DNA from 2 places in the Streptococcus sp. 10F2 genome. Region 2 is predicted to be linked to the other one. Evidence: predicted binding sites of a transcription regulator. Region 2 holds the regulator's gene; the other holds the start of a gene.

Region 1 (6,960 bases), on a different contig from region 2:
TTGCTTTATTTACATTTCCTATGATGCTACATGAAGATCGAAAAAATTACTGGATAGATTTTCTTAATAATTCACCAATTTCAAGTTCTCATTATTATCTGTCTAAAATCTATCGGGTATTTCTGACTTACTTGGTGTCCATTTTGCTAGTGTTTTCAGTGGGAGCTTTAGTGCGGGGTGTTTCGATGTCCCCTTGGGAATGGGGAGGTGCGGCCTTTTTACTGGTACTAACGTCAATCGTTTATTTAGCTATTGGACTGTTGCTTGGTTTGTTACCATCGGAGCAATCCATGTCCGTTGTGGGCAATTTATGCTTCTTTCTTCTGGCTATTTTAGGAGGCTCTTGGATGCCTATTTCGGTATTTCCAACATGGGTTCAGAAAATTTGTGAGTTTACCCCAGGCTATCATGTCAATCAGGTGGTTCTTAGTTTTGCGGAAGATGCTCAATTGAACTGGCAATCCTTGATATTTGTTGCCATCTATACCTTTATCTTTTTAGCTATAGTACAATATAGTAGACAGAAGAAAGAGGAATGTTAGGATGTTCGAAAAACGTAAAGTTAATCCGATGTATTTTACTGGGCTTATTTTTCTTATCTTTCCTATTGTATATGCTTGGGGTGATATTGAATTTCCTTTTATAGTTGGATCCTCTCTTTTGTTTGGTTTTTTCTATATTTCCTTGCTTTATACGCGAAATCCCTTGTATGAGAAGGTTGCTTGGTTTTACATGCTGTTCTATGTTCTTTATACAACATTTGCGAGTAATATTCAGTCTTCCTTGTTTCTTTTCAATCTTTCAAATCTACTGACCTGGCACTATACGGAAGATCGCTGGACTTATCGAACGATTTCTTACATCCTAACTTTGATCATTTGTCTGAGTTGGGCTATCATGGGTCCTTTTACTTGGGAGACTGTAGTCTTTATGTTTGTTCTTCATTCTTTTGCTTTGTTTATGTTTTATGGCGGTCGTCAGGAGGTGGCAAAGGAACAAATGGAAAGGCAGTTGCAGGAACAGAATGCTTCCATCAATCTTCTCATTGCTGAAAATGAGCGAAATCGCATCGGTCAAGATCTACATGATAGTCTAGGTCATGTCTTTGCGACGCTGGCTATAAAAGCAGAATTGGGACTCAAGCAATTGGAAAAAGGGAATTTGTTGGCGGTCCAACAAGAATTGGAAGATTTACAGGCTACTAGCCGTAAGAGTATGATGGACGTCAGGAACATTGTGAATCAGCTGAAGTTTCGGAGTTTGGAGGAAGAACTGCAAGATTTGCAAGGGGTATTTGAAATGGCTGGTATTGTGTTACAAATCCAAGAGGAGTTGGAGGTATCATATCTCTCACCAGTTCTCCAATCCAATCTTACTATGATGGTAAGGGAGTTAGCGAATAATGTCATTAAACATGCAGAGGCCAGCCATGTTTGTCTACGTTTTAAGGATTTAGGTGATCAGTTTGTAGTGGAGATGGAAGATGATGGTAAGGGCTTTTTAAATCAGACGGATACGGAGCTTGTTTCTTTGCGGAATCGCTTGTCGCTGATTCATGGAAAAGTGACCATAGAATCAGCCAGTCGACCAACCCTCGTTCGTCTGACTCTACCTTTTAGAAAGGAGTAGCCATGAAACTGTTAGTTGCAGAAGACCAATCGATGTTACGGGATGCTTTGTGTCAGTTATTGCTTTTGGAAGATGAAGTTGAGCGGGTGTATACCGCCAAGGATGGTCGAGAAGCTATTGAACTACTCCAAAAAGAAGAAGTAGATGTTGCTATTTTAGATGTTGAGATGCCATATGTAACGGGCTTGGAAGTTTTGGAGTGGATTCGTAAACAGCATGAGGTGCGCGTGATTATTGTTACGACCTTTCGGCGAACTGGCTATTTCAAAAGAGCTTTGGCAGCTCAGGTGGATGCCTATGTACTTAAAGAACGATCCATTTCAGATTTAATGGCGACGATTCGTAAGGTTTTACAAGGGCAAAAGGAGTATTCTCCAGAGTTGATAGAGGAAATGACTCACTCGACCAATCCTCTTAGTTCTCGTGAAATTCAAGTTTTAAAAGGAATTGCCCGTGGCCTCTCTAATCAAGAAATTGCTCAGGAACTTTATTTATCCAATGGAACTGTTCGAAATTATGTGACAAGTTTGATGACAAAACTTGGGGCTAATAATCGTACGGATGCATTGATTATAGCCCAGAAAGCCAATTGGATTTAGAAAATACTAGACAAAAACTGCAGTCGACTTGGATTCTGAGTGTCCAAGCTTACTGCAGTTTTTAGTTGGTATTTTTTCTTTCAATGGTTAGGTTGATTTTGACGATGGTGTCTCCTTTTTTACGACCTTGCCACCAGTGGCGTAGGTGTAGGAAAGCTAGTGTTAGAAGGCAAGTTGGATAGAGAAAGACGCCGATAATGACAACGGATTTCGTTTGCTCGATGAAGTTGAGGATGAGGGTTTGGGTGGCCAGGAGTACACTATTGTCCTGGATATAGGATTTAATATCTCCAATCATGTTTTGGAGGTCTCCGAGTTTTTGGATGGGACTATTAGCAATGATGGCTTGAATATCTCTTGAAATTTTTTCAAAATCTAAAGTTATGAAATCTTGGTAATGATTTAGGAGACCTGTAAAAGTGGACCAGCTGAGAAAGATGCTTAGACCAATGAGAGCTAGGGAACCCCAAAATAGGATCCGATAAGTATAGAAGAAGGCTCTCGAGTGAGTTTTGAAACTTCGAACCATGAGCCCATTGGCAATAAAAAATAGGAGTATCACGAACACCAATAGAGTGATTCCTGTGATGAGAAGAGCTCCTGCGCGCTGTACCCAGTCCTGAACTAGTTGATCGTGTATAATTGCTAGCAGTGTCCAAGATTGAAAGCGAAAAAGTCCTTGAACTTGATTGTTCAAATAGTTGAATAATAAAAGTGGGGTTAGGGTCATGCTGACGAGGTTTAAAATGCTCCAATGGTAGGGGGTAATCGATTGGATTTTTTGATGGATATTCATGAAGAACCTTTCTAGTTGGTGGATCTTATGGCCAAGTGATTTTCGTAGATCAATGGGCGACAGAACTCACGGTATTGTAACACAAGTTCAGTAGGTTAACAAGAAAAACAGACCGTTTCCGATCTGTTTTTACTGTTTTATTTGATACGTCCTGGACGCTCTTTGTAACCATAGTAGGCGTCTTCAATGATTTCTTGCATATGATCAACTAAGGCCAAGCGAGGGTTGGCAGGAGTACATTGATCTTCGTAAGCTAGGAGAGCTAATTCACGGGAGTACTCTTTGAGTTCTTTTTCGTCAATGCCTTGAGCTTTGAGGTTCATCTCGATACCGATGCGTTCACCAAGGTCATAAACAGCTTGAGCATAAGCAGCTACCGCTTCTTCCGGAGTAGAGCATGGAAGTCCTAGCATCCGAGCGATGTCTTGATATTTCTCATCGGCTTTGTAGTAGTTGTATTTAGGCCAAGTTGCTGTTTTGGATGGGCGTGTACCGTTATAGCGGATGACATATGGCAAGAGAATTGCATTCGTCCGGCCGTGAACGGTGTGGAAACGGCCACCAATCTTGTGAGCCATGGAGTGTGAGATACCGAGGAAGGCATTGGCGAAAGCCATACCTGCAATGGTTGAAGCGTTATGCATTTTCTCACGAGATGCAAAGTCGGCATTTTTTACTGAACTTTCCAAATTTTCAAAGACTAGCTTAATAGCTTGGAGAGCTAATCCATCTGTATAGTCATTTGCTACAGTTGACACATAGGCTTCTGTTGCATGGGTTAAGACGTCCATACCTGTATCTGCCGTAACATGGGCTGGAACAGTCATAACCAAGGCTGGGTCAACGATAGCGACAGTTGGTGTGAGTGAGTAGTCTGCGATTGGGTATTTACGGTTATTGGCTTTATCGGAGATAACCGCAAATGGAGTTACTTCAGACCCAGTACCAGAAGTGGTTGGGATGGCAATGAATTTTGTTTTCTTGCCGAGTTCAGGGAATTTGAAGGCCCGTTTGCGGATATCCATGAATTTCTGAACCAGGTCATGGAAGTCCACTTCAGGTTGCTCGTAGAAGAGCCACATAACTTTGGCTGCATCCATTGGAGAACCACCACCAAGAGCAATGATGGTATCTGGTTTGAAGCTACGCATCATTTCAGTTCCCTTATAGACTGTTGTGATGTCTGGATCTGGTTCAACATCCGCAAAAATTTGGTAAACGACGTTGTTGCGACGGAGGTGGAGTTGTTCCAGGATTCGATCCAAGAATCCGAGTTCAACCATTGAATGGTCAGTGACAATCATGACCCGTTCTACGTCACGACATTTTTGGAGGTATTGGATGGAGTCACGTTCGAAGTATGTTTTTGAAGGAACTTTAAACCACTGCATATTATTTCTACGTCTTCCTACTTTTTTGATGTTCAAGAGATTGACAGCACTAACGTTGTCACCGATAGAATTGCGACCGTAGGATCCGCAACCGAGAGTGAGAGATGGTAGGAAGGAGTTGTAAACATCTCCGATTCCGCCAAAGGTAGATGGAGAATTCCAGATGACCCGAATGGCTTTAACCAATTGTCCAAACTCTTTGGCAAGATCTGCATCTTCAGTATGGATAGCAGCGGAGTGGCCTAGTCCATCGAATTCAACCATTTGACGGGCTTTTTCAAGACCATCTTCACGAGAGTCTGCTTTCAAGACAGCGATAACTGGAGACAGTTTTTCACGTGTAAGTGGCTCTTTTGGTCCAACGTGAGATACTTCAGCTGCTAAAATATTGGTTCCTTCTGGAACAGAGAAACCTGCCTGTTCAGCAATCCATGTCGCTGGTTTTCCAACGATAGCGGGATTCAATTTTGCAAGGGCACAGTTTTTACCGTTTGCTTTAGCTCCGAAGCAGAATTCTTCCAGAAGTGCTTTTTCTTTTTTGTTTACAAAATAAGTATGATAGGATTTGAACTCGTCCACAAAGTCATTGTAAACTTCTTTATCAATGATAACAGCTTGTTCAGAGGCACAAACCATCCCATTATCGAAGGATTTAGACATGACAATGTCGTGAACAGCTTGGCGAATATTTGCGGATTTTTCAACATAAGCAGGTACATTTCCAGCACCAACTCCTAAGGCAGGTTTGCCACAAGAGTAGGCTGCACGAACCATGGCATTTCCCCCTGTAGCAAGGATTGTTGCGATTCCATCATGATTCATGAGAGCAGCTGTAGCTTCCATAGATGGTTGTTCAATCCATTGAATACAGTTCTCAGGAGCACCAGCTGCGATGGCTGCATCTCGAACAATGCGGGCAGCATGAGCAGATGATTCTTGAGCGGATGGGTGGAAAGCGAAGATAATTGGATTTCGAGTTTTTAAGGAAATTAAGGCTTTGAAGATAGCAGTTGAAGTAGGGTTAGTGGTTGGTGTGATTCCACAGATAACCCCAACTGGTTCGGCGATTAAAGTAAGGCCGGTAACATCGTCTTCCTCGATAACACCAACTGTTTTGGTGTGGCGCATATTGTTGACCACATGCTCGCAGGCAAAGAGATTTTTAGTAGCCTTGTCTTCAAAGACGCCACGGCCAGTTTCCTCATAGGCATGCATAGCTAGGATTCCGTGTGCATCTAGGGCCGCAACAGAGGCTTTGGCCACAATGTAGTCCACTTCTTCCTGATTGAGTTTGCGCATTTCCTCAAGAGCAATCAATCCCTTAGTAACCAAGGCATCAACATGGGCTTGAGCCAATTTTTCTTTTTCTTCTTTTGTGACAGTTTTCTCAGTCATACTTCTCTCCTGACATTTGTTAATCTTTTCACATTTCATATTATAACGAATTCGTTTTCATTTGTAAAGTTTTTCACAATATTTTTTGAAAAAATTTTTGAAATAGGCTGGAACAGGGAAATTTTGCTGAACAGGGAAATTTTGCTAGAATAGAAGAAAAAGGGGGCAGCATGACAGCAATTCGACAAGTAGAAAAAATGACAGCAGAGGATTTTCCAGCCTTAACCGTGGTTGCTGGAGAAGATGTGGGGCAGTTTTCCTTATTAAAGGAAGAGGTGCTTCGTAAAATCGGCTTTGATCCAGCTGATTTAAGTATGAGTCGTTTAGATATGCGGGAAACTCCTTATCCACAAGTACAAGAAGAATTGGAGAGTCTGCCTTTTTTTGCGGAAAGTAAGTGGGTGGTTTTAGATTCATTTTTGGATTTGACAACAGGACGGAAGCGTTATTTATCAGATGAAGAACTGAAACAGTTTGAAGATTATGTACAGAATCCGAGCTCTGATACCAAGGTCATTATTTTTGCAGAAGGAAAGTTGGACGGGAAGCGCCGTTTGGTGAAGCTGCTCAAACGCCAAGCGCTATTATTAGAAACCAAGGAGCTCAAAGAAAAAGAGTTTCGTTCTTTTTTACAGGAAGAATTAGGAATGAGAGGTTGGAGGCTAGGTACAGATTTACAGGATGTTTTACTGGAGAAATCGATGCTTAATGTCAGCCTGCTTCGTCAAAATTTAGCTTTTCTGGAAGACTACAGTAGCTTGGATTCTTTGACGGTTGAAAGCTTGCGCCAGCTGCTTCCGAACACGCTGCAGGATAATTTATTTGACTTATCTAGCCTCCTCTTGCAAGGAAAGTTGGAGGCAGCTAGATCTTTGATGGCGGATTTGCGTCTTCAGGGGAAAGATGATATTCAAGTTCTTGCGCTGTTAATCAGCCATTTTCGTCTCTTTCTCTATGTGCGGTTCCTCGGTCCCTCTACTGAAGTAAACTTGGTGACTGAATTGAAAAATCTAACGGGTACTAGCTACAATCCTTACCGAGTTCGATTTGCCCAAAGAGATAGCCGAGCGCTCTCAACCAGTTATTTGCGAACTATCTATGAAAAAATGATTCAAACGGATTATGATATGAAAACGGGACTCTATGATAA
Region 2 (9,636 bases):
CAAATTGCCTATTTATCAACTATGATGTCCTATGATAATGTTGTTAAAACAATTCAGACAGTCTATCATATCTCTATAACGAAACCTACTGTTGTCAAAGCTGTAAAGATTTGTAATTCATTACTAGAGGAGAGACTAGAGTATCGTTTTTTTGAAGAGTCTCAAGAAATTGAAAAGAAAAAAGCAACTGTTATCTATATCGAGGGCGATGGAGTTATGGTAAGAGCTAGGGATCAAGACGTTGATAATAAGCATTTTGATCTATCTCATTTTCTAGTACATACTGGGAGTACAAAGGTTGGTAGTAATCGTTTTGAGCTTTTAGATAAAAAAGAATTTATCTCTTTAGATAATCGACTGGCAAGGGAACATGTTCTAGACTATATTTTTCATAATTTTGAAGTTGATGAAAATACTGTTTTAATCACAAATTCTGATGGTGGTCATGGTTATACTCCCTATGTTTTTAAAGAAATCGCAAAAGCTTTAAAAGTGAAGCGGCATGAGCATTTTTGGGATGCTTATCATGTCAATAAAAGCTTGAAATCGTTTTTTAAGCCATATCCTAAAGAATTACTAGATGAAGCTTTTGAGGCGATCAAATCTCATGATAAGTCAAAATTACGTACTGTTTTGGATACAACTGAATCACTAATTATTGGGGAGGAAGAATTCGAAGAGTTTACTATCTTTAAACGTAAGCTTTTGAATAATTTTCAGTATACAAAACCAGCCAAATTAAGAGGTTTTTCAAGTGCTGGAATTGGTGTTATGGAGTCACAGCATCGAAAAATCACTTATCGTATGAAGAAAAGAGGTATGTATTGGACTGTCCAGGGGGCAGAGACTATGAGTCAAATAATTTTACTTGCAGCTGAAGGTGGGTTACGAGATTTATTTTTCGGAACATGGAAAGATGAGTTCCAAAAAATAGAAGATTTATCAAAATTAAGTGCTTCTAAGATTAGAGTAGAACAGAATAAAATTAAGAAGGGCTATGATGTTCTAAGTATGAAATATAGGAAAAGTGGAGCATTAAGGAAGAAGTTTTAGTATTTATAAAGTTATATACAAAATTACACAACAATAGCTCTTTCTATAGGAAAGTTTTTTTGTGCTGTTTTCATATAAAAGTCTTGTACTGTGTCCATCTGTGTGCTATACTGTTTATATAAAAAATCGAATAAAAAAAGACGAAAGATTCCCAACATCTTCCGTCTCACCGAGTAAGAAATGCCCCTTCTCACTCAGTCACCTCTTAATGATAAGGGATAATGACAATCCTGTCAAGGCTGAGCAAGGAGTTTGTTCAGCTTTTTTTGTATTCTCGGTAAAGTTCTCCCACAATATTATTGTTCTATTGGGCTTTCTAAAAAATTCTACCACATACGAATCCAAAGCGGAACGTGCTTTTTTAGCTTTTTTTTGCTATAATTGTAGGTACTATTGTGTAGAGAAAGGCATTGGAAATGCAGGATAAACACCTTGTTGATGTAAATTTAACGAAAGAAATGAAGTCGAGCTTTATCGACTATGCCATGAGTGTTATCGTGTCTCGGGCTTTGCCAGATGTTCGAGACGGGTTGAAACCTGTTCATCGCCGTATTCTTTACGGAATGTATGATCTGGGAGTAAGCCCTGATAAACCTCATAAGAAATCTGCTCGGATTACCGGGGATGTTATGGGTAAGTACCATCCACACGGAGATTCCTCTATTTATGAGGCTATGGTACGGATGGCTCAGTGGTGGTCTTATCGGCATATGCTAGTCGATGGTCATGGAAACTTTGGGTCCATGGATGGTGATGGTGCAGCTGCCCAGCGTTATACTGAAGCCCGTATGAGTAAGATTGCTTTAGAACTACTACGGGATATTAATAAGGATACTGTTAATTTCGTTCCTAACTATGACGGTAGTGAGCAGGAACCGGCCATTCTTCCCTCTCGTTTCCCAAATCTTCTTGTTAATGGAGCAACGGGAATTGCGGTCGGTATGGCTACTAATATTCCTCCTCACAACCTAGGTGAATCTATTGATGCTGTTAAGTTGCTAATGGATAATCCGGAAGTCACAACACGGGAATTGATGGAAGTTTTACCTGGTCCTGATTTTCCAACAGGTGCCCTTGTCATGGGACGTTCGGGTATTCATCGAGCTTATGAGACTGGTAAGGGATCAATTGTTCTTCGATCTCGGACAGAGATAGAAGAAACAAATTCTGGTAGGGAACGGATTGTTGTTACAGAATTTCCTTATATGGTCAATAAGGCCAAAGTTCAAGAACATATTGTGAAGCTCGTTCAAGAGAAACGAATTGATGGGATTACCGCTGTCCGAGATGAGTCCAACCGTGAAGGAGTTCGTTTTGTCATTGAAATTCGAAGAGATGCATCTGCAACAGTTATTTTGAATAACCTTTTCAAATTGACTCAAATGCAGACCAATTTCTCTTTTAATATGCTGGCCATTCACAATGGTGTACCCAAAATTCTCTCTCTTCGTGAAATACTTGGTGCTTATATTGAGCATCAGACAGATGTTGTAGTTCGTCGGACTCGTTTTGATAAGGAAAAAGCAGAAGCTCGAGCGCATATCTTAGCAGGTCTTTTAATTGCATTAGATCATATTGATGAAGTCATCCAGATTATTCGGAATAGCGAAACAGATGCCCAAGCTCAAACTGAGTTAATGGAGCGTTTCAACCTGTCAGAACGGCAAAGTCAAGCTATTCTAGATATGCGTCTTCGCCGATTGACAGGCTTAGAACGAGATAAAATTCAATCGGAATATGACCAGCTCTTAGAATTAATTGCAGATCTAGCAGATATCCTAGATAAACCAGAACGTGTGAAGCAAATTATTCAAGAAGAGTTAGATGAAATCAAACAAAAATATGCTGATCCTCGTAGAACTGAACTGATGGTCGGAGAAGTTCTTAGCCTAGAAGATGAAGACTTAATCGAAGAAAGTGCCGTACTCGTTACCCTCTCTAATAAGGGCTATATCAAGCGCTTAGACCAATCTGAGTTTACTGCACAGAAACGGGGTGGCCGTGGTGTTCAAGGTACGGGTGTCAAAGATGATGATTTTGTTAGCCAATTAGTATCTACTAGCACACACGACTATCTTCTCTTCTTCACCAATCGAGGCCGAGTGTATCGCCTTAAAGGCTACGAAATCCCTGAATATGGTCGTACGGCTAAAGGATTACCAATTATTAATCTCTTGAAATTAGATGAAGGGGAAAGTATTCAGACCTTGATAAATGTAACGAAGGAACAGGAAGATCATGGCTTTTTCTTCTTCACAACCAAGTTCGGTGTGGTAAAACGAGTTCCAATTTCCGCCTTCCAGAACATTCGTCAAAATGGTTTGTTAGCTTTAAAACTCCGTGATGAGGATGAATTGATTAACGTTCTTCTTACCGATGGAGAATCAGACATTCTGATTGGTACACGCTATGGCTATGCCGTTCGTTTTAAGGAAAGCAGCTTGCGTCCGCTCAGTCGAGGTGCTGCAGGGGTGAAAGGGGTTAGTCTCCGAGACCAGGATCAAGTGGTTGGAGCTAGCATTGTAACGGATGAAGATGATCTAGTGGTCATTACAGAGCTTGGTTACGGAAAACGGACACCCGCTAAAGATTTCCCAACCAAAAATCGTGGTGGTAAAGGAATGATTTTAGCGAAAATTACCGAGAAAAATGGTCCACTAGTTGGTCTTAGAACGGTCCATGAAGAGCACGATTTAATGGTGATGACGGATAAAGGAGTTGTTATTCGAACTCATGTGGCAGATATTAGCCGAATTGGTCGTGCAGCTCAAGGAGTTAAGATTATGCGTTTGACAGATGACTCCCGTATTGTAACCTTTACAAATATAGATGCAGAAATGAAAGAAGATATAGAAGATGGCGAAGAATAAAAAGAAAACGAGAAATTGGCCACGTTACCTGCTTGCAGGAATTCTCTTTATTGTGGCTCTGGGCTTAATTTTTAATAGCTCTATCCGAAATATGGTCATGGTTTACCATACAAATCAGTACCAAGTAGCTAAAGTTTCTAAAGAAAAAATTGAAGAAAACAAAGCGGCAGAAGCGAATTTTGATTTCCAAAGTGTTGAGGCTCTATCAACCGAGAGAGTTTTAGAAGCACAAATGAACCAACAGGAATTGCCGGTTATTGGAGGAATTGCCATTCCAGATTTGAACTTGAACCTTCCGATTTTCAAAGGTTTAGCTAATGAAGTTCTCTATTATGGTGCTGGTACCATGAAAGAAAATCAAGTAATGGGGAAAGGCAATTATTCTCTAGCTAGTCACCATGTTTTTGGAATTACTGGAGCTAATCAAATGCTCTTTTCACCCCTAGAACATGCTCAAAATGGGATGAAAATTTACTTAACAGATAAAGACAAGGTTTATACCTATACCGTTAAGAGTGTTGAGACGGTTACACCAGATCGAATTGATGTAATCCAAGATACTGAGGGCATGAATGAACTCACTTTGGTTACCTGTGAAGATGCTGCAGCAACCTATCGAACCATCGTTAAAGCTGATTTAACAGAAGAATCTGATTTTAACAGCACTGATCCAGAAGTCTTGAAGGCTTTTGAAAGTCAATATAATCAAATGCAATTGTAATCGTCCAAGGTTTGGGACATCATGTTCCAAACCTTTTTCTAATAGAAAGGAAGAGAATTGTGAGTTCAGATTATCAGACCAAGATTGTCGAACGACGCCGTAAAGAACGGCGAAATCTGGGAATCCTTTTCGGTATATTAGCACTCTTACTGACTCTCTTTCTCAGTTTAGATTTTTTTGAAAAGGGAAAAAATAGTTTTATCGCACCGCTTATTTCTTTTTTTCAACCTAAAGAACCTCCCAAACCGCGCTTTAGCAAGGGAAATCAAGTTCTCTACAAGGACGGAGAAGAGGAAATCATTGGTCAAATTGTCAAAAGTACCGAGGATAAGGAAGAAGGTTTTATCTATGAAATTGAGCTGGAGCTAGGCCGAATCAAAGATAACATACCGGAAGATCAACTGGAAGCAGTAGCTACACTCTATCAATTGGGAGATGATGTAGATTTAGCACCGTCTTCGACACTTCAGGGAAGTGGGCAAATCACTAAAATTAATCGAATCAATCATCAAATTATTTATGAAGCTTCTGTTGAGCAACTGGGGCGAGTTTATGATATTAAAGAAGATGAATTGAAAACAACTCTTCAAGTTGGTTTAAAAACAGAAAATAGTCGAGAAGAGAATAATAAAATTTTCCGACAGGCATTGGAAGAAAGTCAATCAAACGGCTTCACAATCTTGGAGTTTCCAGAAGGTGAATTTGAAATGGGTGTTGATGATCCAGCCAAGGATTATTTTACTCTCCCATCCAATATTGAATTGCGAGGAAATAACACGACCTTAGTTGTGGATGGTGGAATGTTCTGGTTTGGTTTCGCAACTGGACCAGGAGCAACAGATGGTTTGACCAATTTTATCATGGAGAATTTGCACATTCGAGCTAAGGATCTTCAGAATGGGAACCAATTTATGTTAATGGCGAATCACGGGTATAATTGGACTATTCGGAATAATCAATTTACCTTAGTTCACAAGATGAGTAGTCACATTTTCGACTTAGGAGGAGTTCAGTATGCTGAGTTCATTGGGAATACCTTCTCTGGTTATGCTCCCAATCTAACAGATACTCAAGCTTTACCTGAAAATGCTGATTTTCATCGTTTTTATGCAGAGGCTATTCAACTAGATGCAAGTAATAATAGTGGGGTTTGGGATGGCTCCTATTTACGAAATACAGATCCTAATTATTCTACTAATAATGTTGAAACTATCCTATCTAATGGTATTGTTATTCGAAACAATCAATTCATACCTTATAAAGATGCCTCTGGTAAGGTAATAGCTTATGGTGCCACACTTGGTCAACATTCTTCCAAAGTTGGTTATGTAACTATTTCAGGAAATCTCTTCGAATCAACATTATCGACACGTTTTGGACCTTTAGAAAATCATCAATGGGTATTAAAACCAATCCATTTCCCTCCTGATACGACAACAGTAACAGAGTATGATAATCGGATTGAATCCTAAAAATAGATAAAAATGGGTACTATGGTTATTTTACACAATACCGATAGTACCCATTTTTTGATTATTTGACTCTCCATCTATTTCGAATAAATAGATGGAGGTGGCAAACATGTACGAGATTAAACATATAAACTCATCTCTTTTACCCAGAGAGAGACTAGTAGAAGAAGGACCTGAAAAATTAAGCAATCAAGAATTACTTGCGATTCTTCTAAGAACAGGACTTAAAGGACAATCATCGCTAGAGGTTGCTCAGATTTTACTGAAACACATCCAAAGTTTAGCTGAATTACGCTATCTAACGCTGCGTGAACTTCAGGAAATACCTGGGGTAGGTATCGTTAAAGCTATTGAATTAAAAGCTATGGTGGAGCTTGGTAAGCGGATTGATCAAGCCAAACTCAAAAAAGAGCAAGCTATTTTATCTAGTCATCAATTAGGTCTTCGCCTCGTTAAAGAATTGGGTTCTTTAAGACAGGAGCATCTATTAGCTATCTATCTAGATACACGAAATCAGATTTTAGAAGAGCGAACAATTTTTATTGGATCCGTGAGTAGAAGCTTAGCTGAACCTAGGGAGATTCTGCATTATGCAGTTAAGCATATGGCAAGCTCTCTCATTATCGTTCACAATCATCCGTCAGGTTCACTTAGACCAAGTCCCAACGATGATCATGTTACGCAAGTTCTATCAGAGGCAGCAGGAACTCTAGGGATACAGCTTTTAGATCATTTGATTATTACCCAAGAATCGTATTTTTCCTATCGTGAAGAAGAGCGTTTGCCTTAATATAGTTAAAATCGAGAGAATAAAATTCTCTCGATTTTTTGGCTATATAGAATCATTTTCAGATCTATTCATAAAATAAAGGAGGGTTTGTAATTCACTTGTTAAATCGACGTATTGAACAACCACATCTTTAGGAATAGAAAGATTAACCGGGGAAAAGCTTAGAATCCCTTTAATACCAGTAGCAACCAATTGGTTAGCAACTTCTTGAGCTTTCACACTTGGTACCGTCAAAATAGCTGTCTTCACTCCAGAATCCGCTAGTTTTTCTTGAAGCTGGGAAATCGGATAGATAGGAATCCCATCTTCTGTAACAGTACCAACAGCTTCATGTTCATCTCGATCAAAAGCCATGACAATTTTCATTTTATTGCGTTCTTCAAAACGATAGTGAAGTAGAGCTTTTCCCATATTTCCAACTCCGACTAGGGCAACATAAGTAATGTTATTATCGTTTAAAAGATCAGCAAAGAAGGTCATTAGTTTTTTGACATCGTAGCCAAAACCCCGTCTCCCCAATTCTCCAAAGTATGAAAAATCGCGTCGAACAGTAGCAGCATCAATCCCAATGGCTTCAGCAATTTGTTTGGAACTAGCTTTTTCAATTTTTTCAGTATTAAAACGCTTAAAAATGCGGTAGTAAAGAGATAAACGTTTGGCAGTTGCACGTGGAATTGGTTGATTTCTCACTTCCATAGTCCGTATCCCTTCCTTTCTCCTGAGTTTGTGAATTAATTATATTATAAGGGAAATAGTGATAAAAATCAATGAATCCACTTACAAAAATAGGAGAAGAAACAATAAAAGGTTGAGACCAAAGTCTCAACCTCCATTAGCAGCAATTATTTGTAATTGCGAGATTCCAAACCTTCTTCTTCAAGGAAGAGACGGAATGGCACAAGCTCTTCAGCTTCGTATTTCTCTTTGTAAGCTGCAATTTCTTCAGCAGAGTAAACTTTTGGATCCAAACGAAGTTCTGGAGCTTCAACTGGAATTGGACGATCTTGAGTGATGCGAGCATCGATCACAACAGTCTTACCAGCTTTGTTCAATTCTACCGCTTCTTTCATAACAGCATCGATATCTTCGATACGATCAACACGGAAACCAACAGCACCTTGTGCTTCAGCAATCATCTTGTAGTCTGGGTTTGTGAAGTCTACACCAAACAAGTGTTTGTTTGTATCTTCATATTTGTTCTTGATGAAAGCATACTCAGCATTAGAGAAGACAACGTTGATAACTGGAAGGTTGTATTGAACGTTTGTAATCACGTCTGGGTAGCACATACCGAAGGCACCATCACCCATGATGTTCCAAACTTGGCGGTCTGGGTTATCTTTCTTAGCGGCAATACCACCAGGAAGTGCGATACCCATTGTTGCGAAGAGTGGAGAAGTACGCCACATATTTTTAGGGCTCATGTGAAGGTGACGAGTAGAAGTTTGAGTAGAGTTACCTACGTCAATAGAGTAGATCGCATCTTGGTCAGCAAATTTGTTGATAGCGTTGTAGACTTGGTACAATTGAAGTTCGCCTTCAGTTTTGCCTTCCAATTTGTTCATGTAGTCACGCCAGTTTTGATTGTTTTTCACAACAGCTCTCCACCATGGTGTAGATTCAACTGGATTAACTTTTTCAAGAATTGCTTGAGCAGCTTCTTTAACATCACCAAGGATAGATGCATCAAGTGCATGACGTTTACCAAGTTTGTATGGATCGATATCTACTTGGATGAACTTCTCAATGTTCTTGAAAGTATTGTAAACTTCTGAGAATGGGAAGTTGCTTCCTAGGAAGAGAACAGTGTCTGCTTCAAAGATAACTTCATTGGCAGATTTCCAACCTACACGGTAAGCAGAACCAGTCAAACCTTCATAATCCCATTCAAAGGCTTCAAAGTTTTTACCAGTTGTTACGATAGGAGCTTTAATTTTACGGGAAAGTTCAGTGATCACATCACCTGCACCAACACCACCAAAACCAGCATAGATTACTGGACGTTTTGCATTGTTAAGGATTTCAACCGCTTTATCAACTTCAGCTTGGTTCAAAGCTGGAGCAACAAAAGTACGGTCGTAAGTACCTGATCCATAGTAAGAATCCGCATCGATTTCTTCAAAACCAAAGTTAACTGGGATTTCAACTACAGCAGGACCTTTTTTAGCAATTGCAGCACGGCAAGCTTCATCAATGACTTTTGGTAATTGAGCAGCATAAGCTACACGCTTGTTATAAACTGCTACACCATTGTACATTGGGTTTTGGTTCAATTCTTGGAAAGCATCCATGTTCAATTCAGTAACTGGACGAGAACCAAGGATTGCCAACATTGGAGTTGCATCCATTGCAGCATCGTAGATACCGTTAATCAAGTGAGTCGCACCTGGTCCACCAGATCCAACACAGACCCCAATAGAGCCACCGAATTTAGCTTGCATAAGAGCTGCAAGAGCACCAGTTTCTTCATGGCGTACTTGCAAGAATTGAATGTCTTTATCTTCTGCAAGTGCATCCATCAAGGAACTCAAGGTACCAGAAGGGATACCGTAAATTGTATCAACGCCCCAGGTTTTCAAGACGTTAAGCATAGCAGCAGAAGCAGTGATTTTAGTCATAGTGACAAATCTCCTTTTGAAATAGTAATCATAAACTAATTAATGGAAACGCTTAACTAGTATTACAAACAAATTATATCACACTTCTATCGAGAAAGACAATAATCTGCTC

What was found. Region 2 encodes Rex, which represses fermentation and respiration genes when NADH is low (regulators of the CRP and FNR family bind a similar motif). Its sites were predicted from a motif close to TTGTGAANTANTTCACAA; they were not measured.
Region 1: the regulator Rex is predicted to act here: its motif matches at 5,872-5,889, upstream of adhE (bifunctional acetaldehyde-CoA/alcohol dehydrogenase).

What each region holds. Positions count from the first base shown of each region.
Region 1 covers NZ_JBTGGE020000061.1:175-7,134, reverse strand. The annotation lists gene ACXM1Q_RS08235 (ABC transporter permease) at 1-542, shown strand, start outside; gene ACXM1Q_RS08230 (sensor histidine kinase) at 544-1,629, shown strand; gene ACXM1Q_RS08225 (response regulator transcription factor) at 1,632-2,228, shown strand; gene ACXM1Q_RS08220 (hypothetical protein) at 2,290-3,024, opposite strand; gene adhE (bifunctional acetaldehyde-CoA/alcohol dehydrogenase) at 3,162-5,810, opposite strand; gene holA (DNA polymerase III subunit delta) at 5,981-6,960, shown strand, end outside.
Region 2 covers NZ_JBTGGE020000018.1:10,993-20,628, forward strand. The annotation lists gene ACXM1Q_RS04835 (ISLre2 family transposase) at 1-1,053, shown strand, start outside; gene gyrA (DNA gyrase subunit A) at 1,470-3,923, shown strand; gene ACXM1Q_RS04845 (class A sortase) at 3,910-4,644, shown strand; gene ACXM1Q_RS04850 (HlyD family secretion protein) at 4,704-6,116, shown strand; gene radC (RadC family protein) at 6,226-6,906, shown strand; gene ACXM1Q_RS04860 (redox-sensing transcriptional repressor Rex) at 6,949-7,602, opposite strand; gene spxB (pyruvate oxidase) at 7,749-9,524, opposite strand.